Prochlorococcus marinus str. MIT 0919: one gene and its partner. The protein of the gene in region 1 interacts with the protein of each later gene in a pairwise test. Links are inferred from orthologs where the notes say so. Each region holds a gene or a part of one and is shown on either strand. Other genes may lie near its edges.

What was found.
Region 2: the proteins of O5635_RS09130 (region 1) and O5635_RS05115 interact in binary tests that used the Escherichia coli proteins (3 or more experiments, as listed by UniProt). The link is inferred for Prochlorococcus marinus str. MIT 0919 from one-to-one orthologs.

The regions. Positions count from the first base shown.
Region 1 is NZ_CP114779.1:1,668,279-1,679,278, forward strand. What follows is about bases 4,288-7,191. They hold O5635_RS09130 (peptidoglycan D,D-transpeptidase FtsI family protein), read left to right. Parts: upstream 4,288-4,799; coding sequence 4,800-6,584; downstream 6,585-7,191. Other genes in these bases: O5635_RS09125 (hypothetical protein), read left to right, coding at 4,402-4,794; O5635_RS09135 (transaldolase), read left to right, coding at 6,685-7,191. In the rest of the region: lepB (signal peptidase I), read left to right, coding at 1-189; O5635_RS09110 (dihydroorotase), read right to left, coding at 164-1,432; O5635_RS09115 (histidine phosphatase family protein), read right to left, coding at 1,444-2,778; O5635_RS09120 (CPBP family intramembrane glutamic endopeptidase), read left to right, coding at 2,888-4,243; more of O5635_RS09135, read left to right, coding at 7,192-7,692; O5635_RS09140 (NAD(P)/FAD-dependent oxidoreductase), read right to left, coding at 7,856-8,983; frr (ribosome recycling factor), read right to left, coding at 8,980-9,528; pyrH (UMP kinase), read right to left, coding at 9,578-10,291; O5635_RS09155 (hypothetical protein), read left to right, coding at 10,437-10,583; cobO (cob(I)yrinic acid a,c-diamide adenosyltransferase), read right to left, coding at 10,593-11,000. UniProt on the Escherichia coli protein: Essential cell division protein that catalyzes cross-linking of the peptidoglycan cell wall at the division septum. Required for localization of FtsN.
Region 2 is NZ_CP114779.1:901,721-908,219, reverse strand. What follows is about bases 2,743-5,723. They hold O5635_RS05115 (FtsW/RodA/SpoVE family cell cycle protein), read right to left. Parts: upstream 4,829-5,723; coding sequence 3,656-4,828; downstream 2,743-3,655. Other genes in these bases: O5635_RS05110 (ATP synthase subunit I), read left to right, coding at 5,275-5,723; O5635_RS05120 (cytochrome c biogenesis CcdA family protein), read right to left, coding at 2,888-3,556; O5635_RS05125 (cytochrome c biogenesis protein ResB), read right to left, coding at 2,743-2,883. Outside these bases: O5635_RS05145 (TlyA family RNA methyltransferase), read left to right, coding at 1-460; O5635_RS05140 (P-II family nitrogen regulator), read right to left, coding at 457-795; O5635_RS05135 (hypothetical protein), read right to left, coding at 837-1,064; queF (preQ(1) synthase), read left to right, coding at 1,206-1,592; more of O5635_RS05125, read right to left, coding at 1,594-2,742; more of O5635_RS05110, read left to right, coding at 5,724-5,757; atpB (F0F1 ATP synthase subunit A), read left to right, coding at 5,844-6,499.

The DNA of each region.
Region 1 (11,000 bases):
ATAAGCAATTGTAAGGCTTTAAGAAGTCGTGTCCCGGAAGGTAATGTTTTTGTTCTGGGTGATAATCGTAGTAATAGCTGGGATGGAAGGTATTGGCCGGCTAGTCCATTCTTGCCGACAAAAGAAATTATAGGTAAAGCCTCTTGGAGGTTTTGGCCGCTTACTAGAATGGGGCCTGTTCATGAATAAGTCCACAAGCTTCAACTCCTCCTATGAAATTGTCAACTCTCAGGGGCTCATTAGAGTTTAAACCAATAGGATTTTGATGAGAAATCTTATTTAGGTTTTTAGCAGGGTCAAATAGTAACCATCGGTTACTACCAATCTTTAATCTCTCTGTTGGTAAAGCTAATATCTCTGAAGGACCAAAACTTAGAACTTGCCATAATTCCTCTACAGACCATCCATTGTTTTGGATTAGTTCTTCCCACAGAGAAGGAAGTACTAAGTGATGTCCAGTAACGCCTGGCAGTCTTTGATCTGCTGGTTTTTTGCTTTCAGCTTTCATCAAAGGGATGGCATGAACGGCGACCCCCGTAAGCGTATTTTCTTTTAAAGCCCTTATTAAACTATTCCGGTCTTCTGAGTCGCCTAGGGATGGACATACTCTTAATCCAGTAGATGTAAACCCAAGCTTTGAGCTGTCTGATAAAAGGTGCCACCAGGAAACACTTGCCATGGGTTTTGGCAAGCTTCTCGCAAGCATTGCAACGCCTTCAGCCGTAGATAGATTCATTAATCTTAAATTAATCTCAGGGTGTTGCCTTTGGAGATCAAGAAGTACGCCTAAAGGAATTGTTTCGCTAGCAACAGGGTCTAAATGGAATCCCAGCCGCAGAGTTTCTACACTTTCTCTTAAAATTCCATTTCCTTGAATGGCTTTATCTCTTGGGGCAATAAGGACAGGAGCTTTCCCTATCTCGCCAAGTAAGAATACCTTTTTAATAAATTCAATTGGCGGTATGTAATCATCGCAAGAAAAGCCTTTTGCACCAAATTTTAGGAGATCTCTGTGAGGTGATAATTCTTGACCTTTTCCATTTAAGCTGAGGCTTCCCCAGAGATGAAATAATACATCTGTGCTGTTTGGTGTGAGTCCGAGTGATAAATGTTCAGGCTTGTCTCTCCAAGTATTGCCTTTAGGGAGAAGTCCAATTTGACCATACCCTCCGATTGCAGCTTTGCTTTTCAGACTCGTTAGTGTTTCACTTAAGCCATTTAATGGATCTTCAAGAGTGGAGTGTGGGTCGACTAAGCATGGAGCAAGAATTTTGTTTTTGGCTGGAGTCTTTTTTAATCTAAGCTTTTTAGCCATGTCATGAGCCTCATCTCCAAAAGCTCGTATTTCGTTATCACATATGAGAACAGTCCCTTCAAATAAAGATTCCTTTGCGCCTAAAAGAATCTTAACTGGGCTTAATAAAATCGACATATTCATATGCATTAAAGAGCTCCTTGAGCTGTACAATCTATCAGGCCTCCTAGATGTGAGGTGATATTTAGGCTTGTAATAATTGCTAAACCTTCTTCGTCATCTGGGATGTCTATTACTGTAATGCCGCCATTACCTTGCTTGATCATCCAAATGTCTGATGGACTAAGTCCTAGTAAGTTGCAGATTATGGTTTTATTTACTGCATCGTGAGCTACTACTAATGCAGTGTCAGTGCTCGAAAGACTATCGCAAATTTGCATCCAGCAACCAACAGCACGATCCCAGACATCCTGTATGGTTTCACCATCAGGCATTTGAACTTTTTCTGGCGAAACTTGCCATTCTTTTAATAACCCCCCCCACGAATTTTTTATTTCTGACTCAAGCTTTCCTTCCCATTGGCCATGCCCTATTTCTATCAGCTCTTCAATGCATTTGATTTTTATATTTGAATTGTTTTTAAGTATTATTTTTGCTGTTTCCAAAGGTCTTGACATAGAGCTGCTAAAGACCTTGCTGAATTCTGTATTGCGTAAGAATTTGTTTGCGGCATTTGCTTGCTTTTTACCATTGTCATTTAGTGGAATATCTATTTGACCTTGGAATCGCCCTTCCTTATTCCAATTTGTTTCACCATGTCTTACAAGAATGATGCGAGCATTGCTCTTTTGTTTTGGGAATGGAGAACCCAAATGAGATGTAATGTTAAGACTTTCTATTTGTGTATTGTTAGAGCCTTTCTTAAGACCAGAGTTGATTTTTATAACAGATATTGAAGCATTGTCTAACCGAATCCTTCTAAAGCCATTTTCTGGTTTCCCTATTAATTGTAATATTATGCAACGGAGAATTGCGTTGTGACCAACTATTAGGACATTTTCTTCTTTTATTGGATCATGCCTATTTAATAAGTTTGCTATAAACTCTTCAGCTTGATCCATTAAGTCTTTGATTGGTTTGTATTGACTTCCGTCTTCTTTTGTTAAAACAAGTGCGTTGGGATTCTTTTTCCAAATGCCAAACTGTTCTGGGTAATTTGACTGAACTTCCTCACTTGTCAGTCCACTCCATTGACCTAAATCAACTTCTAAAAGATTTTTGTCGTAGATTATTTTGAGTTCGCTATTCCTATCTTTGAGCAATTCTTTAGTTGTATCTGCAGCTCTTTGAAGAGGAGAGCTATAAACACTATCAATTGATAGATCTGCAAGCTTTAGTCTTGCTTTCTTTGCTTGGAGAGTTCCTTCTTCAGTAAGAGTTGAAAGGTCATTGCGACCTTGTATTCGATTTTGTAAGTTGAAACTACTTAATCCATGTCGAACTAGCAGCAGTCGCAGAGTCATTGGCAGAAGTTCTTTACGAACTCATCTTATGAATAGTCTGTCAACCTAATGTTAATTAGGGCATGAGAATTGTTCTTTCCTCATTTTTTATTTATTGAGTCAGTTCAATATGCGAAAACAAGCTATCTCTCAATGGAAAGTATTAGTAGCAGTTTTGTCGCTGTTCCTAACAGTTCTAATTTGGCAAAAAGGTCTTCAGGAAAGTTTTGATAGACCTTCTGTAAGTCCTAGGATTTCTCTGAATCAACATGAGATAGCTTTATTGGCCCAGCCTGCTCTTCCTGTGAACGTTGAGACGGTTTTTGTAGGGACCAGTCCTAAGAATACTCTTAAAGAACTTCTTATGGAAATCCCAATAAACAACATTAGCGACAGAGAAAAACTTTTGCTTGCGTTGTTGGATGATTCAAAAGATATACGGCCTTCTCTTGTGGCAGCTTCTATCAAAGACAATGAGTTTCAATTAATTAGAGAACAAATATTAGAGAGTTTAGATGAGAATGGTGTTGCTTCAAGTTTATCTTCTCTTGCAAGCTTGAAGCGAGACCCTTTGATCTATGCGCTTTCATGTGGTGCTGTTGGAGGACGGTCGGGAGATTGTGTTGATAATAGAGTTTCTCAAAGCATGGCTTTGAGATTAGTTGCTAGTCAACTGATCCCAATTTTTGCAACTTTCCTTGGAATTAGCTTGTGTTTGCGTCAAGGATGGTTGCTTGTTCGTAAAAGGAATAGAATATGGCCCACTATTACGCCTTTGCCCCTATCAATAATAGATATGGTCCTGCTTGTTGCAGGAGGCTTTGTTGTTCTTGGAGAAGTTATAACACCATTAGTTGCTATTCCAATCAGCCAAGTGCTTACTAATGGGATCGCTAGTCCTATTAAGGAATCTGTAAATGTATTAATTGGTTATAGTTCCATGACTGTGCCACCTTTGATAATTTTTCGCCAACAGTTAAAAGTAGTTAGCAGCTTACAAATGCCTTTGGGAGGATGGATTCAATGGGGTTTGAAACCTCTTAACGAGTCTTTTTTGCAAGCCCTTCATGGTTGGTTGCTGGTTTTGCCATTCGTTCTACTTATAAGTTGGTTGATGACTTCTTTGATTGGTGATCCAGGTGGAAGTAACCCTTTGTTGGAGTTGGTTTTGGGCAGCAACAATTTTTTTGCCTTAGGGATCTTATTTCTGACAACAGTAGTATTAGCCCCCTTGTTTGAAGAATTTATTTTTCGAGGAGCACTGTTACCTGTTTTGGTTCAAAAGCAAGGACGAGTATTAGGAGTATTAATAAGTGCACTTGTTTTTGCACTTGCGCATTTAAGTATTGGTGAATTACCTCCTCTAATCGTTCTCGGGGTTGGACTTGCTCTTTTAAGGCTAAGCTCCGGGCGTCTGTTCCCATGTGTAGTCATGCATTCACTTTGGAATGGAATTACATTTGTGAATTTATTGTTATTGGCTTGAAAAGTTGTTGTGAATATGGTTCTCTATACTCTTGCAAGGCTCCTTAGAGGATGTTTGACTTGATTAATTGTGGATATTAAGTGGTTGTTCATGTTAAAAGAGCTAGCTCTTTTGAGCATAATAAGGACATTGAGTTGCCGTTAAGAACTCTTTCTTTAATGAGAGGATCATTTTCGGCAAGGAAAATCTCAAGAAAATATCCAGTGCTGGCTGGTTTTCATAGAGGTATAGATGGGGGGTTAATAGGAGTCCTTTTTTGTGCAGCCTTAATGTCTGCCGTGACATTGCATTCACAGTATCTTTGGACTCGTTCGTTTTCCAAGTTGGAAATTACTCGTGATTTGACTCATAGGCTCGAAGAGTCGATAGCTAATTTAGAACGTTATCTTTTGAACAGTGTTACATTGCCAAATACTATGGTAGAGACAAAGTCGTCAGACCTTCTTTATATCCCATCTCCTCCTGTAAATAGGCGTACATTATCAACTAGTTCTGTTGCCGTAGATTATATAAATAGATTATCTAGCTCGCCAATCATTCATGGCTATTAAGGCGAGTGAATAGGAAGCAAGGGACCCGACGACCTAGATCCAAAACTTTAGGCGCCCCACCTTTAGTACCGATACCTTCTTACAGGTTAAAGCTAACCTTTAGTATCCTTTGCATTGCTCTTTTGGGCTTGACAGGAAGAATGGCTTGGTTGCAATTGCTTGAGGGATCTTACTTAGAATCTCGTGCACGTAACTTCCAGACTAGGGAAATTAAGCCTTTAGGAAGTAGACGTCCAATTGTTGATCGCAAAGGAAGATTGGTGGCACTAGATGAAAAGAGGTTTAGGCTCTACGTTCACCCTAGTCAATTTAAATTTCCAGGAGATAAAGCAGGAATTATTCGTACGCCTACAGAAGTTGCAAGGAAACTCTCTAAACTCTTGCCTCTTTCGACTAATAAATTAGTAGAAGTTATGGGCAGAAAAGATTCAGGAGTGAAACTTATTGAGAATTTATCTAGTGATATTGCGGCTGACATACGAAGACTACGTATTAGCGGATTAGATTTAGAACCTTATTTGCAACGTGTTTATCCACAAGGTGATTTATTTGCAAATGTCGTTGGGTTTTTGGACTATGATCGTAATCCTCAGGCAGGATTGGAGTTAAGTCAAAGCAAAGAACTTTTGCGTCAAGAGAGAGTCCGTAAGCTTAGGTATGGAAGAGATGGGACCCCTTTACCTACTGATATAGAGCCAGGTGTATTGTTTCAGGATGATTTGCGTGTGAATTTGACATTGGACGCACGCCTTCAGGAAGTGGCCGTTAATGCCATTCAGAAACAAGTAATTGAGTGGGATGCAAAGAAGGCAGTCGCCATTGTCATGAATGTCGAGAATGGTGAGATATTAGCTTTGGCATCCACTCCTACATATAATCCTAATAAGTATTGGGATTATTCTCAAACTTTATATAAAGAGTGGTCTGTTCAAGAATTATTTGAACCTGGATCGACATTCAAGCCTATTAACTTAGCATTAGCACTTGAAGAGGGTGCGATTGATTCAGGAGGAACTGTTTATGATTCTGGAAGTATAAGTGTCGGAGGATGGCGACTAGGTAATTGGAATAAAAAACCTAATGGAGTTATTAATTATGCCAAAGTTCTTCAGGTCTCAAGTAATGTTGGCATGGTAAAGACAATGCAAAAACTAAACTCTTCAAAATATTGGGAATGGCTTAAGAAATTAGGCATAGACAAAAAGCCGGACACTGACTTACTTGGAGCTGTAGGGGGCCAATTGAAAAGTAAGGAAGTATTTATAAGTCAACCTGTTGAGCAGGCAGTTGCTTCTTATGGGCAGGGGTTCTCTATAACCCCTTTAAAATTAGCGCAGCTACATGCTCTACTTGCGAATGGAGGAAAATTTGTAAGGCCACATATTACAAGAGGATATCCAGAAAAATTATCTAACAATTTTGAAGACTCTGAACCTATCTTTAGGCCAGAAGTTACCAATACAGTACTTCGGTGGATGGAATCTGTCGTCGATAATTATGGAGAAAATAGTGTAAAAACGCAGAATTATCGAATAGGGGGCAAAACAGGAACTGCTGATCAAATTAGAAATGGAGTTTATAGTTCTAAAATTTGCAGTTTTGTAGCGATTTTACCAATCCAATCACCGCGTTTTGTAGTTCTCGTTGCTGTAGATGGGCCCAAAAAGCCTTATGCATATGGAGGGACTGTTGCCATGCCTGTCGCAAAGAAGATTGTTGAAAGTTTAATTGTGATAGAAAAGATTCCTCCTACAACTGGTTTGAAGGTTGTGGATTCTTTGAAAAATTAGTATTTACTAGAGATTAGTTTGATCTCATAAATATAAGGGTGAAATTAATGGGGAAATAGCTACCTTGAAAGTAAAAGAATACATAGAACAAGAAACCCTTATGAAGAACTTATTGGAACAACTTACAGCCATGACAGTTGTCGTTGCTGATACAGGTGATCTAGAGGCTATTAGGACTTTCAAGCCTAGAGATGCTACAACCAACCCTTCGTTAATTCTTGCTGCAGCTCAGATGCCAGATTATCAAGGTTTAATTGATGAGTCTTTGCAAGCTTCTAGAGATAAATTGGGAGATGGAAGCACTCCTAAAAAAATAATTGAAGATGCTTTAGATCAAGTTTGTGTAGTTTTTGGTAAAGAGATTTTAAAAATTATTCCTGGAAGAGTTTCGACGGAAGTAGATGCTCGTCTTAGTTATGATACAGAAGCGACAATTGAGAAAGCAAGGAAGCTGATCAGTCTCTATGAAAAAGCTGGTATAACAAAAGATCGTGTGCTTATAAAAATTGCATCTACTTGGGAAGGAATTAAGGCTGCTGAAGTTTTAGAAGAAGAAGGCATTCATTGTAATTTGACTTTATTATTTAACTTTTGCCAGGCTGTTGCTTGTGCAGAGGCAGGTGTAACCCTTATTTCTCCATTCGTAGGCCGCATACTTGATTGGTATAAAGCAAAAACAGGCAAAGATTCATATTTAGGAGCTGAAGACCCTGGAGTTATTTCTGTCACTCAGATTTTTAACTATTTTAAAGTTAATAATTATCAAACAGAGGTTATGGGAGCTAGTTTCAGAAATATTGATGAAATTATTGAATTAGCTGGCTGTGATTTGTTAACAATCTCCCCGGCGTTGTTGGATCAATTAAGGAATACACATGCTCCTCTTCTTAAAAAGTTAAACTATTTGGCCCCTACTAGTTCTGAAGAGAAAATTAGTGTTAATCGTGATAATTTTAAAGTAATGATGGAGGCTGATTTGATGGCAGATGAGAAGTTAAAAGAGGGAATTGAAAAGTTTAGCAAGGCAATTGAAGCATTAGAGGTTAAATTGGGAGACAGATTATTTATACTTGAAGATAATAAGGCATGTGCATTAAAAGCATCTTGATTAATAAAGGCTGTTGATTTTTGTATGGTGAATATAAAAATATTTTTCTCTCTTTATAGTAATTTAAAGATATTTTACGGTTCAAAACACGTATCTTGATTTTATAGTTATCAGCTTCATTTTGTCAATGAAGTTATAACGATAACAAATTAGTCCGATGATACTATCTTTGGAAAATCAATCTTTTAATGACTCGCTGAGCTATATCCTCATAACTCATTTTCCCAGACAAAATCTGAGCAATTCTTTCTGGCGCAGTAGGTCTTTTTATTCCTAACTGATAACCAACTTTTGGGAACCTATAAAAAACTTGAGAAATACGCCTTCCCCATGCCATTGAATCCCCCCACTCCAACTTAATTGCTTTCGTATAGCCACTTAAATCTTGAGTTCTGCCTTCAAGCCATAGATTGAGATGTTTTGCTGCTTGACAACCACTCATAAGTGCAGGGCGCAGTCCTTCAGCTAAAAAAGGGTCACATAGTGAAGCTGCGTCACCTACTGCGACTATTCCATTTGAGTGAAGGTCATTATGGCCATTCCATACTCTTAGAGATGAGCTTGTTCGTTCACCTTCTCCGGGCGCAAATCCAAGGTTAGGTAGAAGTTGTTCAAGAATTGCATCGCTATTGCTAGAGTTTTTGCCAATAAAAGTTCCAACTCCAATATTTACATTTCCTCTTAGTGGGAATGCCCAAGCAAAACCATGTTTAACTAATCCGAATTCAAACCTGGCAGTACCTTCTTTTAAGCTACCTCTACCATTTAATCTTACTGAAGTTGTTGAAGCAAAATGAAGATTTTTTGGTCCTAAATTAAAGACTTTTGACCATTGTGAATTTGAGCCATCAGCAATAACTATTGATCTAGTTTTAATCGTTTGATTGTTTTCAGAGTTGATAATCCAATGGTTTTTTTCTTGCGCAATTTTGCAAGCGTTAAAAGGTTTTAAAAGTTTTGCTCCTTTAGAGATTGCCTTTTCAATCAAAAAATTATCTAGATTTTCTCTTCTTACAATCCAAAAAGGCGAGGAGCCTGGGAGCTCAGCAATAACTTCATCAGATAAGAACCAGCTAAACTCAACACTGCTGATAATTTCTTCTATAACTGGTTGAAGGCTAAAGGGAAAGTATTCTTGAACTGAAGCAGCCATCCCTCCTCCACAAGGCTTTCTCCTAGGGAAGTCATCTTTTTCAAGTATGACTACTTCTTTGTTCGCATTTGCCAGGTGAAATGCTGCAGCACCCCCTGCTGCACCAGCACCCACAACTACTACATCTGTAAGAGTCAAACTTTTAAAATTTCTGATTCTTTTTTAGAGAGGTTTTGTTCAATCTCACCTATAAATTTATTAGTAAGCTTTTGTACATTTTCTTGCTCATCTCTACTTTGATCTTCTGAAGCATCACCTGCTTTCTCTGATTTTTTAATTCTTTCGATTGCATCTCTTCTAATATTCCGAAGTGCAACCTTACCTTCTTCCGCGTATTTAGAAGCTAATTTGCAGAACTCTTTCCTCCTTTCTTCTGTAAGAGGTGGAACATTTATGCGAATTATTTTACCGTCGTTATTTGGAGTAAAGCCAAGGTCACTAATGGCAATAGCCTTTTCTATCAGTGCTAAAGAGCTTAAATCAAATGGTTGAATTGCAATTGTCTGAGAATCAGGTGTAGAGATTGTCGCAAGTGATTTCAAAGGAGTTTCTGAACCATAATATTCCACAGTTAATCGATCTAAAAGAGATGTACTCGCTCTACCAGTTCTAATCGTGTTGAAGTTGCGTTGAGCAGCTTCTACCGATTTACGCATGTTTGATTCGAGGTCTTGAAGAAGCATTGATTTGAAAACTTAAAACTAAGAAAAAAGAGTTGAAAAGGTAATGAAATTAATTGGCATTTTTAATTAAAGAACCAATTGCCTCTCCAGCTACTGCTTTGCTTATATTCTCAGATTCGAAAATGTTAAAGACAACTATCGGGATATTGTTATCTTTGCAAAGCGCTATAGCTGTACTATCCATTACAGCTATCTCTCTGGTTAAGACTTCTTGAAACGATAATTTTTTGAATTTTGTTGCATTTGGGAATTTTTTAGGATCCCGATCATATACACCATCAACTTTCGTAGCTTTAAAAATTACTTCGGCATTTATTTCGGCTGCTCTTAATGCGGCAGTTGTATCAGTTGTGAAGAAAGGATTCCCACATCCGCCTCCAAATACCACTACTCTCCCTTTCTCAAGATGTCGAATCGCACGTCTTCTTATATATGGCTCTGCTATTTGCTGCATCTCGATAGCACTTTGGACTCTTGTGGGAACACCAGCTCTTTCTAAACCGTCCTGAAGTGTGATGGCATTCATTACTGTCGCAAGCATTCCTACATAGTCTGCAGTTGCTCTATCCATGCCAGCAGCGGATCCTTTGAGGCCTCTAAAAATATTTCCCCCACCTACGACAATTGCTAATTGGGTCCCTCTAGAGACAACTTTTGAAACATCTTTGGCAATTGAAGAAACTATCTCGGGATCTATTCCATATGGTTTATCTCCCATTAGAGCCTCACCACTGAGTTTTATAAGAGCGCGTGAGTAAGCCATTCTTGGTCGATATCTATAAGACAGTAGCAAGGTTCTTAAAAGATCTTCGTATCTGTATGGGTTTGCTGGTCTGTGGTTTAATCGTACGTTTTAATTAATTAAAGGTAATTTTCTTGTGGAAGCTTCTTCATCCGACAGTTTAATAATGGCAAAACTAACTATTTCTGCAATTTTGAGAAGTTGCAAAGAAGAGGATTCCTGGAAAGATCCATCTGTTCATAGAGCAATATTAGTGAGTGGATTATCAGTTTTGGTTGCTTCTTCTAAACTTATTGAAGAAGATCTAGGCTAAGTTAATATTTTAAAATTCAACACCTTCTTGTGCTTTAACACCTTGCTCTCTAAAAGGATGATGCAATAATTTCATTTCAGTTACTAAATCTGCTTTGCTTATAAGGTCTTTATGTGCACCTCGACCAGTCAAAACAACATGCGTTAGAGGAGGCCTTTTTTCGATTCCTTGTATTACTTCCTCTACAGAAATATATCCAAGCTTAATTGCAATATTGATTTCATCAAGTATCACTAATTTGTATTCACTATTTATCAAGTAAGATATTGATTTCTCCCAAGCTTTCCTTACAAGATCCTTATCTTTATTCCTATCTTGGGTCTCCCAAGTAAACCCTTCTCCAAGGGCATCCCAGCTTAGTAAAGGACCGAATAATTTTAATGCGCTAGCTTCGCCAGGCTCCCACCCCCCTTTAAT
Region 2 (6,499 bases), 770 kb from region 1 along the record:
TCAAACAGCCTGGAGTCTTAGGGAAGATCCAAGAGTTGTTTTAAAAGAACGAACAAATTTGCGTTATTTAAGACCCGAGGATTTATATAAAGAAAATGATGCATGGGCTAATTTTGTAGTAGCAGACTTATCCTTTATTTCTTTAAAACTTGTTCTTCCATCTATTAAAGCTTTGCTAATGCAGGAAGGAGCAGAGGCACTACTTTTGATTAAACCGCAATTTGAGGTTGGAAGAAGCAGAGTAGGGAAAGGTGGAGTTGTTAGAGATGCCAAAGCTCATTTGGATGCATTAAAAGAAGTAATTAATTTTTCATGTGAAGAAGGTTGGAAACGAAAAGGAATTTTGGCTTCTCCAATTACTGGACCTGCAGGGAACAATGAGTATTTACTTTGGTTAGGTATCGATGGAGAGGAAGAAGTTTTCGACTTAGAAGAACTTGTTAAGCAAACTCTTGCTTAAAGAGCAGAACTATCTTTCTCGCCTGTTCTAATTCTTACTACAGATTCCACAGGGGAAATAAAAATTTTCCCATCTCCAATCTCCCCAGTTTTAGCTGCCTCAGAAATAGCTTTTAAAACTGTTTCTACGCTTTCATCGGAAACAACTATTTCAATTTTTAGTTTTTGTAAAAATTCGACTGTAAATTCGGATCCCCTATATCTTTCAACTTGCCCTTTTTGCCTGCCAAAACCCCTTACTTCACTTACTGTCATTCCTACTATTCCAGAATTGACTAAAGCGACTTTGACATCTTCCAGCTTGAATGGTCGAATAATAGCTTCTATTTTTTTCATGAGATCGCTTAAGTTGCTTTTTAGATAATACTTATTTTTTGTTAGAAGTTCTTGGAAACTAAGATTGATGGAATGAAATTAATTGAAAGGCCTGCATCTGATGCATCATTTGCTAGCAATTCCGCCTGTTCTTGAGGTATTTGAACAAGGTCTGATGCAAGTGCTTCCCAGTGCGAATTTTCAAAATGAGTTTGTAGCCAAAGCATCCCATGAATGGTAGTTGGTCGAATATGAGTTAATTCTTGTGTGCGTGAAAGGCAGATGTCCATGCAGAAAAAAATTTATATCTCTATTAGGGGGGCTAATAGGATTTGTTTTTGTTATTGATGTTACCGATTTCTTTTTTAATATGAATCTATATTTGATTTATTAGCTTGACCAAACGAAAATTGCCCAATCAACAATCAGATATAGACAACCTTTTTTACGGTGAAAGGGCAATCAATAATGCAAATCTAATAACTTTTCCGAACCCTAGGAAAGGACGAACTTACAATATCTCCATTGAATTACCCGAATTCACCTGCAAATGTCCTTTCTCTGGCTACCCAGACTTTGCAATTTTAAGACTTGACTATCAACCAGATAGCAAGGTTATAGAACTTAAATCAATTAAACTCTATATTAATAGCTATCGTGACAAGAAAATCTCTCATGAAGAAGTTGCTAATAAAATTTTGGATGATTTAGTCTCTTCATGTGAGCCAACTTGGATGCATTTAGAAGCAGATTTCAGCCCTAGGGGTAACGTTCATACAACTATTAGAATTGGTCATGGTGTGAAGCAAGGGCAATAATTTATTGCCTTTGTATTGCTTCTATAAGTGTAATAAATTCATTTTCTAATCCAGAAATATTACGGTTACTGAGACCTCCAATATATAAATACCTATTACTTTCCTCAACTATTATCCAAAGTAATTTTGTTGATATTATGCTCATTATTGAGCCAATCATTGTTATTGCAAAACCTAAATATACCAATGGTATTCCAGGATCATATTTTATAAGTAACCCACTAGTTGGCAAAATATCTATTATATTTATATCTAGCCCATTAACCATTTCAGGCTTGCCACCTGGCGTCATTTGCTTTATAAGATTTCCCTCTTGGTCAAAAAAGCTTACGGGCCCTTTTTCATTTGAAACTGTCAGAAGTATTTGCTTGTTTGCATTGTCATTATCTGGCAAAGATAAACCCCATACTTGCTCTCCAATTTCTGGAATTGATTGTAAGGGAAGTTGTATCTTGGGGCTATTCCCAAATTGTGTATATACAGCTGCTAGCGACCAATCAGCTTGATATATTGTCAAACCTTTGTATCTCAAGGGATGATTAACACTTATTTGCTTGCTAAGAACATTATTTTCAAATTTATCATTTAACTCAAGCGAAGATAGAAATTGCTCTGGTTGCCCATTTGGTGATCTTTCAATTTCAAACTTCTTTAATTGAATCTTTAATTTGCTTTCTCCATCAGGGCTTATCAAATCTATTGATCTCCCAGGTATTACAAAGTTTTCTATGCGTTTACCTTGAATGGCTCCATAACTAGCTCCAATCATTAGAAATATTAATCCTAAATGAACTAAAGGAGGGCCAAACCTTCCTAAAACTCCTTTTCTAGCAGCAATTCTATTATTGTTGTCTTGAATATTCCACCCTTGACTAGTTAAATACTCTTTTAGATTTTTAAGTGAAGAAGAATTCTGATTAAGAGTTATTTTTCTTGAGATTGCTAATCTTTCTATTTGGTTAGGCTTTTTGTAGTCAACCCAATTCAAGGCTGCCTTGAGTGCTGGTAATTGTCTTCTTAAGCTGCATATGATTAAAGCAATTCCAAGCCAAGCAAGTAATACTAAGAACCAATAGCTTGAGTAGACATGATTTAATTGAAGTGATAGTAAAAGCTCCCCTTTGATCAATCCTAGCCAGGGAGTTTTATTATAATTTTCTATATAGCTTTGTGTTGACTCCCCTTGAGGGATTGCCGTTCCAATAGTGCTTGTTAATGCAATTGCAAATAAAAGTAAAATGGCAACTTTGAGGCTCGATAACCAATTAAGAGTTCTTATTAGTCCTTTCATCTATTTAGATCAACCTACTTGCCAGAGTCAAACACCCAGTAGTTAGAAAAATCACTCCACTGATTGCAGGGATCCATTGGCTTATAGGACGTAGTGCTAATAATTTTGGAATACTCCCAGCAACAGTACCTGCCAAAAGAAGTGGCATCACTTGGCCTGAACCAAAACATGCAAGGAAAATAATTCCTTTTAGAGGTGTTCCATTTTGAGCTATCCAAGTTAATAAAACAGCTAATACTGGAGTAGTGCATGGCGAGGCAGCTAATCCAAAGGCAATACCAGCAGCCATGGGAGCAAGAGGTGGAGGTATATGCTTCGCCCATTTATCTGGATTTGGCCCATTTGGAAGTCTTAATTTGACAACTCCTAGAAGATTTAAGCCCATAAAAATTGCCACTAGAGCAACTAAAACATTGAACCCCTCAGGTAGTTGCCCGTAAATTTTCCCAAAAAGACCACTAAGACTTCCAAGGATTACTAAAGAGAAAACAATTCCGCTAGAAAAAATTAAACTTCGTTGATATGGTTTTTGCTTACCTTTAAAACCAGCTAAATATGCAACTGTTATTGGTAATAGCGATAACGAGCAAGGCCCTAAGCTAGTTAAAAGACCACTGAAAAATATTATTACTAAAATTAGAGGTGTTGACTCATTTAAGCCATTTCGAATGATTAGCTCACTGTTCTGAGCAAGGTCAGAGATGGCAAGGTTTAGGAAATTAATAATTCTTTTTTGAGGTTTTTTTTTACATTAATAGATTTTGAATGCCCATTAGCTAAGTTTCTTCTTGATTTCCAACCCACCTATGAGCCCTGTGGATTCTAGGGCGCATCTAATTAATAAGCTGCTAATTAATAGACTTGAAATTAACGAATTGCCACCATAGCTAATCAGTGGGAGAGGAAGACCAGTTGTAGGCATGGAACCAGAAGCTACTGCTAAATGCATAATTGCTTGACCTATAAGCAGTGTGCTGCATCCACTTGCAATCAGCTTTGAATAATTGTTTCGGCAACGGAGCGATATTCGTAACCCTATAAATGCAATTAATAAGAAGAACAAAATCATCATCACTGAGCCAATAAAACCAAACTCTTCAGCAAAAACTGCAAAGATGAAATCTGTACTTAGGAATGGAAGATAAAGAAGCTTTTGTGTTGACAGTCCATACCCTTCTCCAAAGAATCCACCTGAGCCAATTGCTAAAAGACTTTGTATGAGTTGATATCCATTCCCCTCAGCGTCTTGCCATGGATTTAAGAAGGAAATGACTCTTAGTTTTTGATATTCATTTATAAAAATACTTAATGAACCCATTGCCCCACCTAGTAAGGCTGTTGTAAATAAGGACCTGAATTTTACCCCTGCTGAAAGAGCCATGAGCCAAATCAAAATTCCTATAAGTGCCGCTGTACTGAGATTTGGCTGTTTAAGTATTAATAAAATCAATCCTCCAAATATTCCAAAACTGAAGATTTTTTGATCTGTGTGAATTCTTTTCCATTGCGCAAAAATATTTGCAGCCTGAAGGATTACAAAAGGTTTAACTAATTCAGACGGTTGTAATCGGATTGGTCCAAGTATTAGCCACCTAGAGGAACCATTTACCGTACTTCCAAAGAAAAGTGTTGCAACTACTAAAAACAAGCAAATTAACAAACAGGTTCTTGAAAGTTTGAGCCATCTCCTTAGATTTATTGAAATTGCTACCCAAGCAATACCCCAACTTGTAAAGAGCCATATAATTTGGCGTTTTACAAAATAAGTTCCATCTCCCATTTCTTTATTTGCTACCCACCAACTTGCTGAACCAAGAATTAAAAGACCTGCAACACTCCAAAACCCAACTAATGCTAATAATAATCTTGCTTCAGCTGGCCAAATATCCCAAGGGATAGGTAGCAGTCTTTGCAATAGGGAAACTTTATTTCTTTTTGGCAATATTGCTCCATTTGAAGTCCTATATACGACTTGTTTAGGATTGACAGTTTTTATAGACTGACTTCTCAAAGGTTGAGAAAAATAGTTTTACCTATTGAGCCGTTTAATAGCCAATCTGCCAAGTCTTTTTATAAGGAAATGTGGCTTTACTCTGGATTCAAAAAATGTAAAAACTAATTTTGGGAAATTATTTTCGTTAACTTTTAGCTTGGAATGCCTAGCTTTCAATTGTAACGGTCAAGTTTATATTTTGCTTATAGGAATTTTTTCAGGGATTGAATTTTAGCAATTTATCCACTATCTAAATGCTCTTTGCAACTGGTTAAAAGCCTCCCATTCGGTAAAAACCATCTCATTGAAATAAAATTTTTGGATGATCTGGTACCTCAAAAGGCGTATTTATACCTGCTGCATGGTAGATTCCGCGGGCCTTTGAAGCATAAGAACCTTTGCTGGTATCTCCACTGCTTAAGACTTTAAATAAACCTCCATCAGGAGGGGCATCTGAAGTGCAAAAGCATATGGAAGTCAGCGAAACAAATGAGACAGTAACTAGTTCTGCACCTTCGAAGAACTCTTTAAAAGGTGCAACTAATGAGTATGTTCAGCTTCAACGCCGCGTATTCAAGTTAACTCTTGTCGCCACAGCCATTTCGGTTTGCTTGACGACCATTTTTGTTGGATTTCATAGCTCTATCAGCCTTTTGATAGGTGCATTGTCTGGATTGCTTTACTTGCGATTGCTTGCTCGCAGTATTGGCCGTCTCGGTGTGGGTTCAACTTCAGTTAGCAACTTTCAGTTACTTGTCCCAGTAATACTTTTCTTGGCAGTCACCAGATTGCCTCAGCTAGAGTTATTACCATCCTTGTTAGGTTTTTTGCTTTATAAGCCGTCTTTAATAATTCAATTTCTTCTCGAGCCTAGAGCTTGAGAGGTTTCTGATTCTTTATTTTTGTTGGCTTGAAGGCTTGATCAAGAGCACAAATTCCGCTGTAGCGGCTTTTAATTCCAATCGCAATGGGTTCCTCGATATTCTTTCTACCTTTTGCTGAATTAGAGGTGGGTCAACACCTCTATTGGCAACTGGGAAATCTCAGAATTCACGGCCAAGTTTTCATGACTTCTTGGCTCCTTATTGGTGCATTACTTACTCTTGTAGTTATTGGCACCAAGAAAATGGAACGTGATCCTAAAGGTGTTCAGAATCTTCTTGAGTTTCTATGGGATTACATACGTGATTTAGCAAGAACTCAGATAGGAGAAAAAGTTTATCGAGACTGGATGCCTTTTATTGGCACCCTATTTTTGTTCATTTTTGTGAGCAATTGGGGAGGAGCTTTAGTCCCTTGGAGACTTATTCGTCTTCCAAGCGGAGAACTAGGAGCCCCAACTGCTGATATAAATACCACTGTTGCATTGGCTCTTTTAGTTTCTCTTTCCTATTTCTATGCGGGATTGAGCAACAAAGGACTGCGTTACTTCGAGTATTACGTTCATCCAACTCCAATAATGCTGCCATTTAAGATTGTGGAAGACTTTACTAAGCCCCTTTCGCTTTCTTTCCGTTTATTTGGGAATATTTTGGCAGATGAATTAGTTGTTGCAGTACTAGTTTTTCTAGTACCACTTGTTCTACCAGTTCCTGTGATGTTCCTTGGCTTGTTTACAAGTGC